4 regions of the Arthrobacter tecti genome follow, and region 3 is predicted to be linked to each of the others. Evidence: riboswitches for the same ligand, from Rfam matches in the RefSeq annotation. Region 3 holds a riboswitch; each other region holds the start of a gene.

Region 1 (4,072 bases), on a different contig from region 3:
GAACTCGAGGTAGCGGCCGGCGTCGAAAGTGGTCCCGCGCAAGGCGCTATAGACGTCGGGAACAATACCGGTATAGAAATCGGAGGCACTCACGCCAGCGATCCTTTCACGGCGAGCGCCGCAGATACGATGCCGGCAGGTGCAGTGTTCCGCCGGCTTTAGCCCGATTGTGAGGTTCCATCCGCGACCACCATCTCCAGCGCAAGCGAAATCCTGCGCGACGACGGCACTTCCGGCATACTAGCCGGGCGTGTTTTCAACCCGGCCGACGGCGGTCCGAGCGTCGTCGCAATCGGGGGTGACGCCGTCGTCGTCGATTTGTCCCGGACGTTCCCGACCATGCGGGCGCTGTGCCGTCAGTCAACCGGCCGATTGACGGCGTCGGCGTCCCACGTGAGGTCTGCACCCTCGCGGATGATGAGGGCTTCGATCTTCGGGTTCCGGCACAGCGCGGATACGAGTTGGAGGCTGCCGGCGACGATCGTGGAGTCGAAGTCGATTTCGGTTACCAGCACCCAAGCGTGGTCGTCGGGCCAGATGATGCTGGGAGATTGTGGGTCCCAGGTGTGGCTTATCCAGGGTGCCTTCGAGGGCCAGTCGGGGGTTGCGAATTCTGTTGCTCCGGCGTCGAACAGAAGGTATTCCCGCTGCGGCAGTTCAAGTTCTGCGTTTCCCGCTCCAATAGTCAGCCCGCCCCAGCCACCCCAGACGGCGGCCGCGCCGTCGTCTGGTGTACTTGTGTGCTCCGCGAGGTGCGCAGCGGCTAACGCGAGGATTTCGGCGTCGAGATTTCCCATCGTCGGGCGGGAAAAGCGCCAACCGGTGGGGTCGATCTCTTCCGAGTAGTAGAGGTCCTCTGCTCGGTTCAGTCTGTGGAACTGCGCCACTGCGTGCATCTCGGTGCCGAAAGCGTCAGCCGTTTGTTGCCACGTCACGGTTTCCGTTTCGAGGTCCATCAAGTTTTCGGGTTTGTAGCCGTGCCAGGTCTTCGTCTCGGCAGGGCGGTACCGCGAGGCCGGGTGGAAGATGCGGGCGTAGGCCTGGAATCCGCGCGGGACCACGGCGTGCATGTCATTCGAAGACCAGTCCACACGCTCTTTGAGCCATGCTCCGCGCTCGCCGTCCGGGATCCATTCCATCCGCTCAGCCTAAACTCTTGTGCCGCGTGCTCACGCCGGCTCCAGGTCGCGAACCTCTCGCAGTTCCTCCGTAGCCACTGCAGGACAGGCAGCCAACAGCGGCACCTCTACCCGCAGCCCATCGCGCCGCCCGAGCGAAGCAATCCGCACTACGAGCATCTCCGCGAAAGAATCCCATTCCGGCCGGCACACGCTCCGCCGCAGCACCGCGTCCAACGAATGGATGTCCGCAACCCAGCGGCGCTCCCACTGGCCGTCAACGCGAAACTCGATGGCGCCGTCGTACACGTCAAGAATGGGGAAAACTGCAGGCAGACAGTCGTCTGAAGGGGTGGGGCTCACGGCGCGTCCTTCGGTTGCTCTTGCCTGCGCCGGAGCCCATCAGGGCGGCGAAGGCCACTTCCTCATCCGAACCACCCGTGAACATGGGGTTGGTGTGCGGCCAGTCGGAGCTTGGCACCGCAACTCTTGAAGCTGAACCGATTATAACGACGGCAACGGCCTCAGCACGAGAATGTTGCGCTTGCTGACGCCTATCGTTTAACGATAGATTCTTAACGTAAGTCAATCGAAGGAGTTCCGATGGGAAAGCTGACCATCCTCGCATCACGGATCGTGATTGCGATGGTGCTGGCCGGTTCGCTGTTTGTGCAGTTGTGGATGGTGCCGCTGATTTCAACGGATCTGGAAGAAGCCGGCGTGCCGACCGGACTGCGGATCACGTTCAACGCGATTATCGTGTTTGGCATCGTCACGGTTCAGATCACGGCGCTGTGTGTATGGAAATTGCTCACGATGGTCCGCCACAACACCGTCTTCTCGAAGGCCGCATTCCGATACGTCGACATCATCTTCTGGGCGATTGCGGCTGCCGCGGTCCTCATGTTCGGGCTTGCTGTTCTGCTGGCGCTTGGTGAAATTGCGCCAGGGATCGTGCTGCTGATCTGCGGTGCATCTCTGATGATCGGCGGGGTGGCGCTGATCGTTCTGGTGATGCGGACCCTGCTTGCACAGGCCGTTGCCCGCGATGCTGAAGCGAAGCACCTGCGGACCGAACTCGATGAGGTGATCTAGTGCCCATCATCGTCGATATCGACGTCATGTTGGCCAAACGGAGGATGCCCGTCGGTGCCCTTGCCGACCGGATCGGCATCACGCCAGCCAACCTGGCGGTACTGAAGAACGGCCGCGCCAAGGCCGTCCGGTTCACTACACTCGAAGCGCTGTGCGAGGTGCTCGACTGCCAGCCCGGCGACATTCTGCGCTGGGAGCCTGGACTAGCCAACGACGACGGCGCCCGGCTTGAGCAGGAAAACGCCTAGTCTCGCGCGCCCCTTAGGGTGACTGCTTCCCGGAAGCGGACGCCGAACCTCAGTCAAAACGAACGAACGCCCGAAGCGCGCCACCATTGAAGTCGCCGGTTTCCGCATATCCAAGGGATTCGTAGAACGCCTTCTGCTTCGGCTCGTCATCGGTAAGCAGCACTTTCTGCCGGACGTGCGGATACTGTTCGAGGGCAGCGGTTACCAGGTTCTTCCCAATGCCGAGCCTCTGATGGGAAGGACAAACGAGGACGTCCTGCAGGTAGCAGATCGACGCGTTATCCGAGATCGCCCTGGCCAGCCCAACCAACTCGGAGCCTTGCGTAGCTGCCACCAGTAGGGAAGACCCAAGCAGGGCCGCACGCAGCTTCTCGGGTTCTTCGGTGTACGCCCGCCAGCCCACAGATTCGTAGAGCGCCAGCACTCTTTCAAACTCAAAATCCGATGCGTTAGCGATCGCGATGGTGGCCATGGTCCATCCAAACACGACGCTCAGTCCCGGACAGCGCCAACAAGGGTAAGCAGTGCGTCCAACTCAGACGATGCTGCCAGCATTGCCCGGGACCGGAAGTCGATATCGGCTTCGCGCCGCGCCAGGATCGCTGCAAGGTCGTCCAACCTTTTCCCTTCACGGATGTGCGGCATGAGCTCCTGCAAAGTGTCGATCCGGTATCCGGCGCTGCGCAGCTGATGAACAATCCGCGCATCCCGGATTACCGACGGCGTATATTGGCGAGCACCCCGCGGGGGTAGCCGGACAGGAGTGATGAGGTACTCCGCCTCCCAGTGCCGCAACGTTGAGGTTCGGATTCCAAGTGCGCCCGCGAGTTCTGCGACGGTCATCGAATCGCGGTGGACGCCGTCGTCGATATGTTCTCCCGAGATGGCTGCCACGGCTGCCCTCGTTGCGCGGCACCCAACCCGCTCCCCGAGAATCCGGCTATGCGCCACATCGAGTAGCTCAAGCACTTCGTGTACCGGGCCAAAATGGACCGTGCGCATAAGCCGCTTGCCTTCAACCGGGCCCACAGCGGCCGCCAAGGCACGGTACGCCAGCGCCGATTTCAGGTGGACCTCCGTGTACTGCCGATAACCCGCCCGCGTTCTGGTGCTGGACGGCAATACCCCATCCCGTTCAAGGTTGCGGATGAGCTGAACCGAGCAGCCCACGCGGCGGGCGACGTCGATAGTTCGCATACTACAAATGTAGACTTTCACCCCCTGATATCAGGCACAGCGCAGGAGAACCCTCCATAAGCACTTCAATGACAGGCTTGATGGATGGACATCGATGAAGTGATCACACTGGTCAAATCGTTCGACGGTGCGGCAGCCTTCACCGTCTCCGAAGGCGACGGATCGCCGGAACTCGCCTGGGGCGACACCTTCTTCTACTACGCGCCCAACGGGAAGATGCCGCAGGCAACACAGCCCTTCGCCACGATAGTGACGAAGAACTATCCCGAGGACGCGGCGTCGCGCCTGGACCGGCCGGGAATCTTCAGGGTGAATATCGCTGCAGGCAGATCAGCGTTCGAGAGTTACACAGCGGCACAGGCATCTGAAACGAACGACGACGCCGGCCGCCTGGACGTCCTCATGGCTCACCCC
Region 2 (4,072 bases), on a different contig from region 3:
CCGGGCACCTCATCCTGCTCAACGGACAGGTGGCGGGTGGGTGGAAACACTCCCTGAGCCCACGGGAAGCGGTCCTGGATATTGTCACCGATCGTCCGTTTGATGAGGCGGAGACAGCGGCACTGGACAACGCGGTGCGAAGGTACGGGGATTTCCTTGGACGTGCACTGAAGGTCTGGAAGCGCTGAGTACTACGCGGCGTCGTCGTCGTTGTCTTCATAAAAAGCCTCACGCAGCGCGGGCTCAAGCTGCGCTATCTCCGTCAGGAACGCGTCGTGGCCGATTGGCGAGGTGATGGTGTGTACCGCCACTTTTCCCGGCAGCGCGGCCGCGAGTTCGTGTGACTGCGCGGGCCAGTAGAGCCGGTCGGAATCCACCGTCGCGATGAAGAACTGCGCCTGTGCCTTGCTCAGTGCTTCGGGAAGGCTGCCGCGGTCACGTGCAGCATCATGGCTCATCAGTGCCTCAGTGAGGACGATGTAACTGTTGGCGTCGAAGCGCCGGACGAGCTTGTCTGCCTGGTGGTCGAGATAGCTTTCAATCTGGTAGCGGCCGCGCTCCGCCGGGAGCCGGAAGCCGAACGGCTCCTCCGTACCCTGCGCAGCGCGCCCGAACCGGTGTGCGAACTCGGGTTCGGACCGGTAGGTGATATGCGCAATCCGCCGGGCGATCCCGAGGCCACCCTCCGGCCCGGCGGTGCCGTAGTAGTCTCCCTGGGCAAACCGCGGGTCAAGCCGGATTGCCTGCACCTGCGCCTGGGCGAATGCGATCTGCTCCGCGGAGCTGGCTGCCGCACAGGCAATCACTGCACAGCGCTTTACGCGGTCGGGATAAGTGAGCGCCCACTCCAGTGCGCGGGCGCCTCCCATTGAGCCGCCTATCACCGAATGCCAGGACTGTACTCCGAGCAGATCCGCGAGCAATGCCTCAGCCCGTACGGAATCGCGGATCGTGACGAACGGGAAGCGTGAGCCCCACGGTTTCCCATCGGTGTGCAGGGACGCCGGTCCCGTAGACCCGTAACAGCCGCCGAGCATATTGATGGACACAACGAAATAGCGGTCAGTGTCGATGGTCCGGCCTGGGCCAACCAGCCCGTCCCACCAGCCTTCCTCTTCCGAGTCCCCGCGTGCAACGTGTGTACTGCCCGTCAGCGCGTGCTCGATCAGGACCGCGTTGGAGGCATCGGCGTTCAGCCGGCCCCAGGTCTCATACCCGAGAACGACGTCGGGCAGGTGCCCTCCGCCTTCGAGGGTCATCGGGCCGATAGACAACCGCCGGATGGCAGCGTCCCCGTCCAGCTCCGGTCGCGGTTGGGCCTGGGTTGTTGTGATGCCAGTCAAGAGTGCCACCTTCGTGAATCGCGCTTGCGCCTGCACCGGTTCGTGCATCGCCTGGTCGTCACCCGGGGCACCCCACCGCGAAGGAGGGTTGCCGGACAGCAAGCCGGGGCTGGCGGCGCGATGCGCCGGACTGTCACTCGTGACCTGGTACAAGAAAACCCGACGGTGCGGAATTGGGCAACTAATATGACCCGGGGTGAATCTCCGGCCTTTTGGACGGAACCAGGAATGCCATACAACATGCTTGAGTGGAGCCGCCGTATCCCTGGAAGGGGGCGACTCCACTCAAGGGGGACTTCCGTTTCGAAAGCCCCTGGCAGGAAGCCCCGGCGGTCTCGGAACCGGTCTTCCTGTGCGGCAAACTATGCGCGCGAAACCTTGTATTTAGCTTGGGACTACCCGGGAGCCGCGTGTGACTTAGGTAACCCTAAGTCGAGGCCTCCATCACAAAGTGCCAAAATGGGGCCATGCGCCTGGATCACGTCTCTTACGCCTGCGAACCTGACGGTCTCTCTGCCACGGCTGAGCGAATCTCCGAAGCTTTGGGAGTCGAATTTGTCAAGGGTGGAGTCCACCCTCGATTCGGAACCCGCAACATGATCTTTCCGCTGGTGAACGGCCAGTACCTCGAGGTGGTTGAGGTACTGGACCACCCTGCGTCGGACAAGGCGCCTTTCGGACAGGCCGTCCGCGCCCGTTCCGAGGCCGGCGGCGGCTGGATGGGCTGGTGCGTCGCGGTTGATGACCTCACCCCGTTCGAGGAGCGCCTCGGCCGCAGCGCGGTTCCCGGCAACCGGAAGTTCCCGGACGGGCAAGAGCTCACCTGGCAGCAGATCGGCATCAAGGGTCTCATTTCGGACCCGCAGGTGCCCTACATGATCCGCTGGGACAACGGTACGGAAGCTATCCATCCCTCGCAGGCTCGGCCAGCTTCAGTCAGACTGAGCGCCCTTACTATCGCCGGATCTGCCGACCGGGTAACCGAGTGGCTCGGCACTCCTCCGGCCCACCCGCTTGACGACGTCGACGTCGACTGGATTGCACCCAACGGAACCCCGGGGATCATGTCGGTCACCTTCGAGACCGGACAGGGCTCCGTTCAGATCTAGGGTTACCCGCCGATTCCGATCGCCGGTCCGAATATCGCGAAGCCCACGAATCCTGCGATGTCGAGCAGTGCGTGTGCAACAACCAACGGCATCACCCGTCTGGTTCGCGTGTACGCGTAGCCGAAGATGAGGCCCATCACGACGTTCCCGATGAACGGGCCGATCCCCTGGTACAGGTGGTAGCTTCCTCGCAGCAGCGCTGAAGTAATGATGATGGCCGGAGTGGACCAGCGCAGTTCCCGCAGGCGCTCGAACAGGTAGCCGACCACAATCACCTCCTCAAGCACGGCGTGCCGGAGCGCGGACAACACGAGCACGGGCACGGTCCACCAGTAGGTATCCAGCGCGGTGGGGATGATCTGGGTTGTCAGGCCGATGGCCCTGCCTGCTGCATAGACGCCGAGGGTGCCGAGGCCAATGACGGCGGAGAGCAGGAATCCGAGGCCAAAATCGATCTTCGGGTTACTGAAGGTGAAGCCGATCCGCCGGAATGCCGACCTGCCGGGACCAGAAAGCACAAACAGGGCTAGCGCCACGGGCACCAGGGCGAAGAAGATCCCCAGCAATTGGTAGGTGAGATCGAAGTACTGCCTGTCATCCAGCGTCGGATTGAGGCGAGTGGTTTGTGTTGCCAACGGTGCCTGGCTGAGCTTGTCAACCAGATCGACGACGGCGTAGACCGCCGATTGCCCAAGCGAGAGACCGAGCACAATGAGTATCTCGATCCTGACCCTGCGACGAGCGCCAAGGGTCAAGGACGAAGGATCGCCTTCGCGAACGGTTGTCATACTTTATGGTGCCGTACGCAGCGCCGGCCGGCCAACGCGCGGCCCACCAGCCACCGGCAGTCTCTGCTGCCTAGTCTTCGGCCACCGCCGGGGCAACAATCACCCGGGTCCCGCGCTCCCTGAATGCGGCCAGCTGGTACTCGGAAATCCCATCGTCCGTGATGAGGTTGCTGACTGCATGGCCCGTCATCGTAGCGAACGCACGCACGCCGATCTTTGATGAGTCAGCAACGATATACGCCGTGGCTGCCCGCCGTGCAACCATGGCGTTCACCGCAGCTTCCCCTTCATCAGTCACTGTCGGTCCGAACTCAGGATCAAGTCCATTGACTCCAACGAACGCGAAATCCAGGGCGACATGCTTCAGGATGGCATCGGTATAGGGACCCACCAATTCGGATGAACGGGAATTGATGATCCCACCGGTCACCATAATCTTGATGTTCGGGCGTACCGCCAGTTGGGCGGCTATGTTGATCGCGTTGGTGACGACGGTGAGGGTGGGCTTGTTCGAAGGTTCCATCAGATCACGGCGCACGCTGAGCACCTGGGCCAGAGCTGTGCTTGTGGTTCCCCCGCACAGGCCAACTACTGAGCCCCGGGGTATGAGGGCGCTTGCTGCGTATGCAATAGCTCGCTTGCGCAGCGCGCCAAGATCCCGGTTCTGCCTCAGGGGCAGAGCGTACGCACCTGACTCAATGGTTGCGCCGCCCCTCGTTCGACTCAGCAGGCGCTGTGCGGCGAGGCTGTCCAGGTCACGGCGTGCGGTTGCCGGGGACACGTGCAGCCGCGTCACGATGTCCTCCACTTCAAGCTGCTTCGACTGCGCGAG
Region 3 (4,072 bases):
TCCCAGTCTCGGACGCGTGGGAACGTGCCATCGGCACGGCGCTGCAGGAAACGGACGACGACGGCGAACTCGTGGTCAAGCTCGTCGCGATCCGTGGGGTTGAAGCGAGCGTCGAGGGCGGCACGGAAGCCACCGCCTGGGTCCAGGTGTCCCCTGTTCCGAAGGGCCTTCGGGGCAAACGCCTCGCCGTCCTGCTCCTCGACCGCGGCTACGACAGCGCTGTTGCCCAGCGCGCCCCCTGGCTGCTCATGGGCGCGAAGACCCTCTCCTACGCAGTCAACATGGCGGCCCTGCGCTACGCCAAGTCGCAGGGTGCGGATGACGTCATCTTCACCTCCTCGGACGGCAAGGTGCTGGAGGGACCCACGTCAACCGTCCTCATCGCCCGCGTGATCGACGGCGTCAAACACCTGATCACGCCGCAACTGGAGAGCGGGATCCTTGCCGGAACCTCGCAGGGCGCACTGTTCGCTGCAGCACGCGACGCCGGTTGGGAACTCGGCTACGGGCCGCTGATCCCGGCCGACCTCTTCGCATCGGACGGCGTGTGGCTGATCTCGAGCGTGCGGCTCCTGGCGGAGGTCGAATCGCTCGACGGCAAACGTGTAACCATGTCGCCGGACCTCACGGCCGAGCTGTCTGCACTCGTGGAATCCGTCTCCTAGCCCCACAAACGCGCCGACGATTCGCAGGATCGTGGGGACGTCACCACGAACCCGCGCAACAGCGGCACTTTTGCGGACAGGCGACGCCGCATTACTGCACATTACGACGGCGCGTGGCAGAGTCGCCGGAGCCGGTGCTACGTTCAGTCGGGAGTAACGAGCGCCAGCGCCAAGCCCTGACTTGCTGGCCGGCAACCCTCTATCACGGCGGGGTGCCTCAGGTGAATACTCGGCACAAGGATCAGCTTTCCAAGGATCAACAGCGTGCACGCGTGAGGAGACACAGTGTCACAACAGTCAGCACATACGCCCCGGCCCGCCAACGGTTACGCCGGTGACATCACACCCCGTCAGGCGGTGGAGCGCGTCAGCAAGGGTGCCGTCCTGGTTGACGTCCGCACCGTCGAAGAGTGGCGTACGGTAGGCGTCCCGGACCTCACCGACGCCGGGACCGTTCCCCTGTTCCTCGAGTGGAACCGAACAGATGGCACTCGGAACCAGTCTTTCGTTTCCCAGCTGGACGGCCTCAAGGGCCGCGAACTGCTGTTCATCTGCCGTTCCGGAGTCCGCTCGGTCGCAGCAGCGCAGAGTGCCACTGCCGCAGGTCACACGGTCTATAACGTGCTCCACGGTTTCGAAGCTGACGGCGGCTGGCGCGCCAGCGGTCTGGCGACCACCGTTCATGCCCGGTCCGCCGGGGTCAAGGAAGGGAAGGCAGATGACTGAGTCCACGCCGTCGTCGTTCTCCCCCGCAACCCCTTCCGAGCCGATCCCCGGCAATGGCGGCTACCCCGTTGTCCAGCGGCCGGACGACGACGTCGCCGCCTGGGCGGCCGACACCCTCGCCGTGCGCGGCGGGCTAGCCCGTTCGAATTTCGAGGAGACGTCGGAGGCACTGTTCCTGAACTCAGGATTCGTGTACTCCTCCGCCGCCGCTGCCGAGGCTGCGTTCACCGGCGATGTGGACCGGTTCGTCTACTCCCGGTACGGCAACCCCACCGTCGCAATGTTCCAGGAACGTCTGCGGCTGCTCGAAGGTGCGGAAGCCTGCTTCGCCACGGCGAGCGGCATGTCAGCCGTTTTCACCGCGCTCGGGGCGTTGTTGGCCAGCGGCGACCGGGTGGTGGCCTCACGCAGCCTGTTCGGGTCCTGTTTTGTGATCCTGAACGAGATCCTGCCGCGCTGGGGCGTCGAAACGGTCTTCGTGGACGGCTGGGACCTTGCCCAATGGGAAGAGGCACTGAGTGTTCCCACCACGGCGGTGTTCTTCGAATCGCCGTCGAACCCGATGCAGGAGATCGTGGACATCCGGGCCGTCGTCGAACTCGGGCATGCCGCAGGCGCGCAGGTGGTGGTGGACAACGTGTTCGCCACCCCGCTGCTGCAACGGTGCACCGAACTCGGTGCCGACGTCGTCGTCTACTCCGGAACCAAACACATGGACGGGCAGGGCCGTGTGCTTGGCGGGGCGATCCTCGGCCGGAAAGAGTTCATCGAGGGGCCGGTCAAGACGCTGATGCGCCATACCGGACCCGCGCTGTCCTCATTCAACGCGTGGACGCTGCTGAAGGGACTGGAAACGCTGTCGCTTCGCGTGAACCACTCCTCCTCCTCAGCTTTGACGCTCGCACGCTGGTTGGAGGCACAGCCCGCTGTGAACTGGGTACGGTATCCGTTGCTGGAATCGCACCCGCAGTTCAGTCTCGCAGCGTCGCAGATGTCCGGCGGCGGCACCGTGCTTACGTTCGAGCTGAATGCACCGGCTGGCCGCGCCAAGGAAACCGCGTTCGCGCTGCTGGATGCCCTCGACATCATCGATATCTCGAACAATCTCGGCGACTCCAAGAGCCTGATCACCCATCCTGCGACCACCACCCACCGTGCCATGGGCCCGGAAGGACGCGCCGCGATCGGGCTGTCCGACGGCGTGATCCGGTTGTCGGTCGGCCTTGAGGACGTCACCGACCTGCAGAACGACCTCGGAAAGGCGCTCGCCGCGTCCTGAAGCTGTGATTCGGCTGTGAATTTGTCTCAGCGTTGAACCATTTCGGCCCTTGCCCGCGTCTAGAGAGCAGAGGGGTCGAGTGGCCGCTCCCATCCCCCGGGTGTCCGTGGGGTGATCACGGGAGGTATCAACATGAGTAAAGCAATGCGCGTCCTGTTCGCCGTCGTCGCCATTTGTCTTCTGGCGCTGACCGGCTGCGGTTCCTCCGATTCGCCTTCCGAGGAGCCCACCAGCGCTCCCGCGGCCGAGGAGCCCACCAGCGAGGAGCCGTCCGAGGAGCCTACGAGTGAGGAGCCGTCCGAGGAGCCCACGAGTGAGGAGCCGACCGAAGGCGGGGAGGCCGGTGGAACCATGGGCACGCCGCTCGGGATCGCTGAGACGGACCTCGGTGAAGTGGTTGTCGACGCCGAAGGAATGGTGGTCTACTACTTCACCAACGATGAGGCGGACTCCGGCGTCAGCGCTTGTGAGGGAGGGTGCCTGGAGGCGTGGCCGCCGGTACTCACTGACAGCGAGACGCCTGAGGCGGAAGGAGTCACCGGCGAACTGGGCACCATCGAAACACCCGACGGCGAACTGCAGGTGACCATCAACGGTATGCCGATTTACTACTTCGCCAACGACGAGGCCCCCGGAGACACCAACGGCCAGGGCGTCAACGAAGTCTGGTACGTGGTTGCCCCGGATGGCACCATGATCCAGTAGCCGCCCTAGCTTCCCGACACCACGTCCCGGGCGAGCAGCGCAGCTTTCATGGACCGCAGTGCATAGTGAAGACGGGATTTCACGGTGCCCTCAGGGATGGCGAGGGCACGTGAAATCTCGGCTGTGGTTTCGCCGCGGAAGTAGAAATGCAGGACCACGTCGCGATGCTCGGGCGTCAGTTCGCTGAGTGCATCGGAGACGAGCCATGAGGTGAGCAGTTGCTCGACGTCGTCGTTCGAGGCCGTTTCCGGCAGCACGTCAACGTCGAACTCATGCCGGCGGAAGGCGGAACGAAAGGAATCCACCAGCACATTCCGCGCGACCGCGAACAGCCATGCGCGGATTTCCATTTCGGTGTGCCCCCGCGTGACCGGATGCTCCCAGGCACGCAGCAGGGTGAGCTGCACTACCTCGTCGACAAGGAAAGCGTCTCCAGTGAGCCTCCGGACGAATCCCCTCAAGGCGCGCAGGTGATTGTCGTTGATGCTGCTCAGCCAATCTGCCTGACCATTGCCCATCGTCGGTTCCCGCCCCTGGACTCTGCTGGACCATCCACAACCTATTCATGCGCGGCGAGGTTGGGAAAAGCCTGCGGCCTCCTCTCATGATGCACCTGCACGGGCAATCCGAACAGGGACTGTCCTAGCCGAGGATGAAGTTCCAAGTGCCCGCCACCACGGCAGCGGTCACCGCAACA
Region 4 (4,072 bases), on a different contig from region 3:
CGTCAGTCCTTCGATGATGAGGTTGATGTCGTAGCGCAGCAGGTCGAGAAAAGTCGGCACCGGGCCATCCGGTCCAGAGAGCGAATCGACGTACAGCGGGCCGGCCAGTTCTGCCCCGGTTGCGTTGGCGACCTGTTGCTGTGCTGAAGGGTTCACGGTGGATTCACAAAAGACGGTGGGCACATTGTGTTCCTCGACGAAGGTGATGACGTCCTTGATCTGCCGAGGAGTCCCCTCATTGTCGGAGTTGACGGGCCAGATGAATGCTTCAGCAAGTCCGGCATCCCGCGCTAGATACGAAAATGCACCCTCGCAGGTCACCAGGGCTCCGCTGTCGGCCAGGGAGGTGCGCAGGTGATCAAGCAAGCTCTCGAGTTCCTCCTTCAGTGCCTGCCCGTTCGCAGCGAACTCTGCTGAATGCGCCGGATCAAGGTCGGAGAGGGCACGGACGATGTTGTCCACGTACACCTGTGCAGCTTTGGGGGACATCCAGGCGTGCGGATTTGGCAGCCCGCTGTAGTCCCCGGACCGGATGTCGACAGGCTCGACGCCGTCGGAAAGCACCACATGGGGTGCATCCACAGACAGGACGAACCGCTCGAACCAACGCTCCAGACCGAATCCGTTGTCGAGGATGAGGTCTGCGTCCTGGGCATTGATCAGGTCTGACGGCGTAGGTTCGTATCCGTGGATTTCCGTACCCACCTTGGTAATGGAATCGACGCGGATGTGGTTGCCCGCCACAGTGCGCGTGAGGTCTGCCAGCACCGAAAAAGTGGTAAGCACCATAGGGCGGGGATCTTCCTCCCCGCTTGCGCGCTGCACAGTGGGGGACCCGCATGAGGCGACCACGAGTGTCATCACGATAAGGAGTACCGTAAGACGAAATTTCGGCATGCCTAAAACATACCGCTAAGCGCGTTCCGGCGCCAGCTGTGGCCGTCTAGGACGAAGAGTGCGTCGCCCTCCACGCGTACGTCAGGTACGGCAGCTCGAGGGTCACGTTCCGCGGGTGGCCGAGGTGTTCGTGGAGGTACCAACGCAGGTTCTCGTCGACCCTGGCCCGGGTGGAAACGGAAGCGTTCTGGTAGTAACTTCGTGAGCGCGCAAGCTCAACGACGTCCGACGCTGATAACAGTTGGGTCCACGCGAAGACCCTCGACTCGGGCGCCGTGAAGCGCGCGCCGAGCAGCGGCCGGTAGCTGGGACGGAAGACATCACCGGCGTGCATGATGCGGGAAAGCCGGTGCACCCACGGCACTGAAACGTCCAGTTGGTTCCAGACCAGGGCAAGCACACCTTTCGGGGTGAGGATCCGGGCAGCTTCTTCAACGGTCTCCGCCGGATCGCACCAGTGCCACGCCTGGGCGATGGTCACCACATCGGCACTTGAGGCAGGCAACCCGGTGGACTCGGCGGTACCCTCAACAGTGCGCACTTCCGGCAGGCTGCGCGATAGCACCGCCAGCATGTCTGCCGACGGGTCCACCGCCACAACCTCGCCGCAGCGACGCACGAGCTCTTCGGTGAATTTGCCCGTTCCAGCGCCGATGTCAGCTGCCCGAACCGCTGAGGCCGGAACAAGCCAGTCGACGCAATCTCCCGGGTAGCCCGGACGCACCCGGTCATAGCGCTCGCCGTCCTGCAGATACCCACGAGCAAGTGCACGACGGCGGTGCGCGGCGAGGCGCGGACCTCCAGGAACCATAGTGGTGAGCTCCTCGCGTGCGGGTGTGGGACCCAATAATTAAAGCACCGGACTGCGCCGCGGTGACCGCTATGTGCCTAGTCCGTGGTGCACGGGGCCGCGCCGGCGGTACCGGGCGTATGCGGAGCCCACTCGGGGAAGTTGCGGGTCTCCACGGCAGGGACCCAGCGGCCCTGATCGACCACGTAGTCGGTCCCAAGCCCGTTGGAGATCAGGGCACGCAATCCGCCGAGGAGCCGTTCGACGTCGTCCTGCCGCGATCCCAGCCCGAAACTCGCCCGCAGCGACCCCGAAGGCAGGCCGAGGCGCTTGAGCAGCGGATGGGCGCAGAACTTGCCGTCGCGGAGGCCGATCCCGTGTTCAGCGGACAGGTAAGCGGCAACCAGACCCGCGTCGTAACCGTTCACGGAGAAGTTGACCACACCGATGGCGTCGGTCTCCTCCGAGAAGATGCGGTGCACGGTAACCTCCGGTAGATCCGACAAGCCATCGATGAGCGCGGCGCGGAGTTCACCCTCATGGCGCTGCCAGTCCGCTTCGCTGAGCCCTGAGATCACCTGCGTTGCGTGGGCGAGCGCAGCAGCCCCCAAAACGTTCGGCGAGCCGCCCTCATGACGGGCAGGACCGGTTGCCCATGACACGGAGTCCACCCTGACCGTCTTTACGGCTCCGCCGCCGGCCAGATGCGGGGTTCCGGCGTCGAGCCAGTCCGGCCTGCCGACCAGCACACCCGCACCGTAGGGCGCATAGAGCTTGTGGCCGGAGAAGGCGACGTAGTCGATCGAATCCCCGGACACATCCAACCGCCGGTGCGGAGCGAGCTGTGCCGCGTCCACGACGATCCTCGCGCCATGAGCGTGGGCGATCTCAGCGAGCCGCCCGATGGGAAGAACCTCACCGGTAACGTTGGAAGCCCCCGTCACCGCGAGCAGGTTGATCCCGCCGGCGGCGAGTTCCCGCTCGAGCGCTGCGATGGTGGCATCCACGGTGCCGGCGGCTGTGACGCTGCGGTGCGGCCGCTGAAGCCAGGGGAGAAGGTTGGCGTGGTGCTCGAGGTCGAGGTAGAGGACTTCGCCCTCGCCCGGCACGCATCCGGCGAGCAGGTTCAGGGAATCTGTGGTGTTCCGCGTGAAGATGACGGCGTCATCAGTGCGTCCGCCCACGAATTCCCGGACAATCCTGCGGGCGTTCTCATATAGCGATGTAGATATCTGTGAAGCGTAGCCCGCACCCCGATGGACGCTCGCGTAGTAAGGCAGCACGCTCTGGACGTAGTCGCTGACCTCCTGGAGCGCCGGCGCCGACGCCGCGTAGTCCAGGTTCACGTAGCGCACGGTGGTGCCGTCGATCAGCGGAGCCGGCAGCTCCCCGCCAAGCACCGGAGCGAGGGGGCTGGCGGACACCAGGGTTGTCTGGTCAAGGATTGCGTTGCTCATGGAGTAACCCCACAGTGGTCTCAGGGAACCGCCGTTCAGGGGTTCCGCGCTTGCCGCATCATTTTTCTGGTGCGGCCTGGTCGTCACCCGGGGCACCCCACCGCGGAAGGAGGGTTGCCGGCCAGCAAACCGGGGTTTTACGCTGGCACTCGTGACCAATGTGTTTCAGCATAGGGCAGGGTGGAGCAGTCCTGCAGCATTGTTACAGGGTTACAGACGGCGAATCCGTTGCGCCTGATACGGCGCTATCCGGCGCAGGAGGCCTACAGAAGGTCGTCGAGGGCGGGGTTGAGTTTCTTCAGGACCTCATTGTGCAGCGTGCTGTTCGTTGCCAGCGCATTGCCGCCGAACGGACCGTCCGAGCCTTCAAGAGAGGTGAAGCGGCCTCCAGCCTCCGTGACGATCGGCACGAGCGCGGCCATGTCGTACAGGTTCAATTCCGGTTCGCACGCGATATCCACCGCACCCTCGGCGACGAGGCAGTAGGACCAGAAGTCGCCGTAGGCGCGTGTGCGCCAGACCGAATCGGTGAGCGACACGAACTCATCAAAGTTGCCACGTTCCCGCCAGCCGGAAAGATTCGAGTAGGACAGGGATGCGTCTTCCAGCCGCGACACATTGGACACCCGCAGCCGGGTGGCCGCAGCGAGCGACTTCCCCATGAACGCACCCGTGCCGGTTGCCGCCCACCAGCGCTTGCCAAGGGCCGGCGCACTGACGACGCCGACCACGGGGCGGCCTTCATCGACGAGGGCAATGAGCGTTGCCCATACCGGAACGCCGCGCACGAAGTTCTTGGTGCCGTCGATGGGGTCGATGATCCAGCGCCGCGAGCCCGCACCGCTGCTTCCGAACTCCTCCCCGAGCACTGCATCGCGCGGACGGGCGCGCGAGAGCTGCCCGCGGATCGCTTCCTCGGCAGACTTGT

What was found. Region 3 has a riboswitch for S-adenosylmethionine ahead of ACX80C_RS05335 (rhodanese-like domain-containing protein). Riboswitches for the same ligand answer to the same signal wherever they lie in the genome.
Region 1: another riboswitch for S-adenosylmethionine. It lies ahead of ACX80C_RS11425 (hypothetical protein); the one in region 3 lies ahead of ACX80C_RS05335 (rhodanese-like domain-containing protein).
Region 2: another riboswitch for S-adenosylmethionine. It lies ahead of metX (homoserine O-acetyltransferase MetX); the one in region 3 lies ahead of ACX80C_RS05335 (rhodanese-like domain-containing protein).
Region 4: another riboswitch for S-adenosylmethionine. It lies ahead of ACX80C_RS04140 (aminotransferase class V-fold PLP-dependent enzyme); the one in region 3 lies ahead of ACX80C_RS05335 (rhodanese-like domain-containing protein).

Annotation. Positions count from the first base shown of each region.
Region 1 is NZ_JBTNCT010000009.1:23,912-27,983, reverse strand. It holds gene ACX80C_RS11440 (class I SAM-dependent methyltransferase) at 1-93, opposite strand, end outside; gene ACX80C_RS11435 (hypothetical protein) at 159-341, opposite strand; gene ACX80C_RS11430 (hypothetical protein) at 357-1,139, opposite strand; gene ACX80C_RS11425 (hypothetical protein) at 1,170-1,481, opposite strand; SAM riboswitch class IV at 1,493-1,613, opposite strand; gene ACX80C_RS11420 (DUF2975 domain-containing protein) at 1,722-2,213, shown strand; gene ACX80C_RS11415 (helix-turn-helix domain-containing protein) at 2,213-2,461, shown strand; gene ACX80C_RS11410 (GNAT family N-acetyltransferase) at 2,511-2,933, opposite strand; gene ACX80C_RS11405 (MerR family transcriptional regulator) at 2,954-3,658, opposite strand; gene ACX80C_RS11400 (DUF6194 family protein) at 3,743-4,072, shown strand, end outside.
Region 2 is NZ_JBTNCT010000004.1:146,604-150,675, forward strand. It holds gene ACX80C_RS07130 (winged helix DNA-binding domain-containing protein) at 1-188, shown strand, start outside; gene metX (homoserine O-acetyltransferase MetX) at 192-1,343, opposite strand; SAM riboswitch class IV at 1,359-1,488, opposite strand; gene ACX80C_RS07140 (VOC family protein) at 1,811-2,452, shown strand; gene ACX80C_RS07145 (CPBP family intramembrane glutamic endopeptidase) at 2,455-3,207, opposite strand; gene ACX80C_RS07150 (DeoR/GlpR family DNA-binding transcription regulator) at 3,311-4,072, opposite strand, start outside.
Region 3 is NZ_JBTNCT010000003.1:132,695-136,766, reverse strand. It holds gene ACX80C_RS05340 (aminodeoxychorismate lyase) at 1-665, shown strand, start outside; SAM riboswitch class IV at 818-944, shown strand; gene ACX80C_RS05335 (rhodanese-like domain-containing protein) at 951-1,391, shown strand; gene ACX80C_RS05330 (O-succinylhomoserine sulfhydrylase) at 1,384-2,670, shown strand; gene ACX80C_RS05325 (COG4315 family predicted lipoprotein) at 2,803-3,375, shown strand; gene ACX80C_RS05320 (sigma-70 family RNA polymerase sigma factor) at 3,381-3,893, opposite strand; gene ACX80C_RS05315 (energy-coupling factor transporter transmembrane component T family protein) at 4,018-4,072, opposite strand, start outside.
Region 4 is NZ_JBTNCT010000002.1:357,058-361,129, reverse strand. It holds gene ACX80C_RS04150 (metal ABC transporter substrate-binding protein) at 1-897, opposite strand, end outside; gene ACX80C_RS04145 (class I SAM-dependent methyltransferase) at 944-1,708, opposite strand; gene ACX80C_RS04140 (aminotransferase class V-fold PLP-dependent enzyme) at 1,786-3,144, opposite strand; SAM riboswitch class IV at 3,186-3,301, opposite strand; gene hisN (histidinol-phosphatase) at 3,408-4,072, opposite strand, start outside.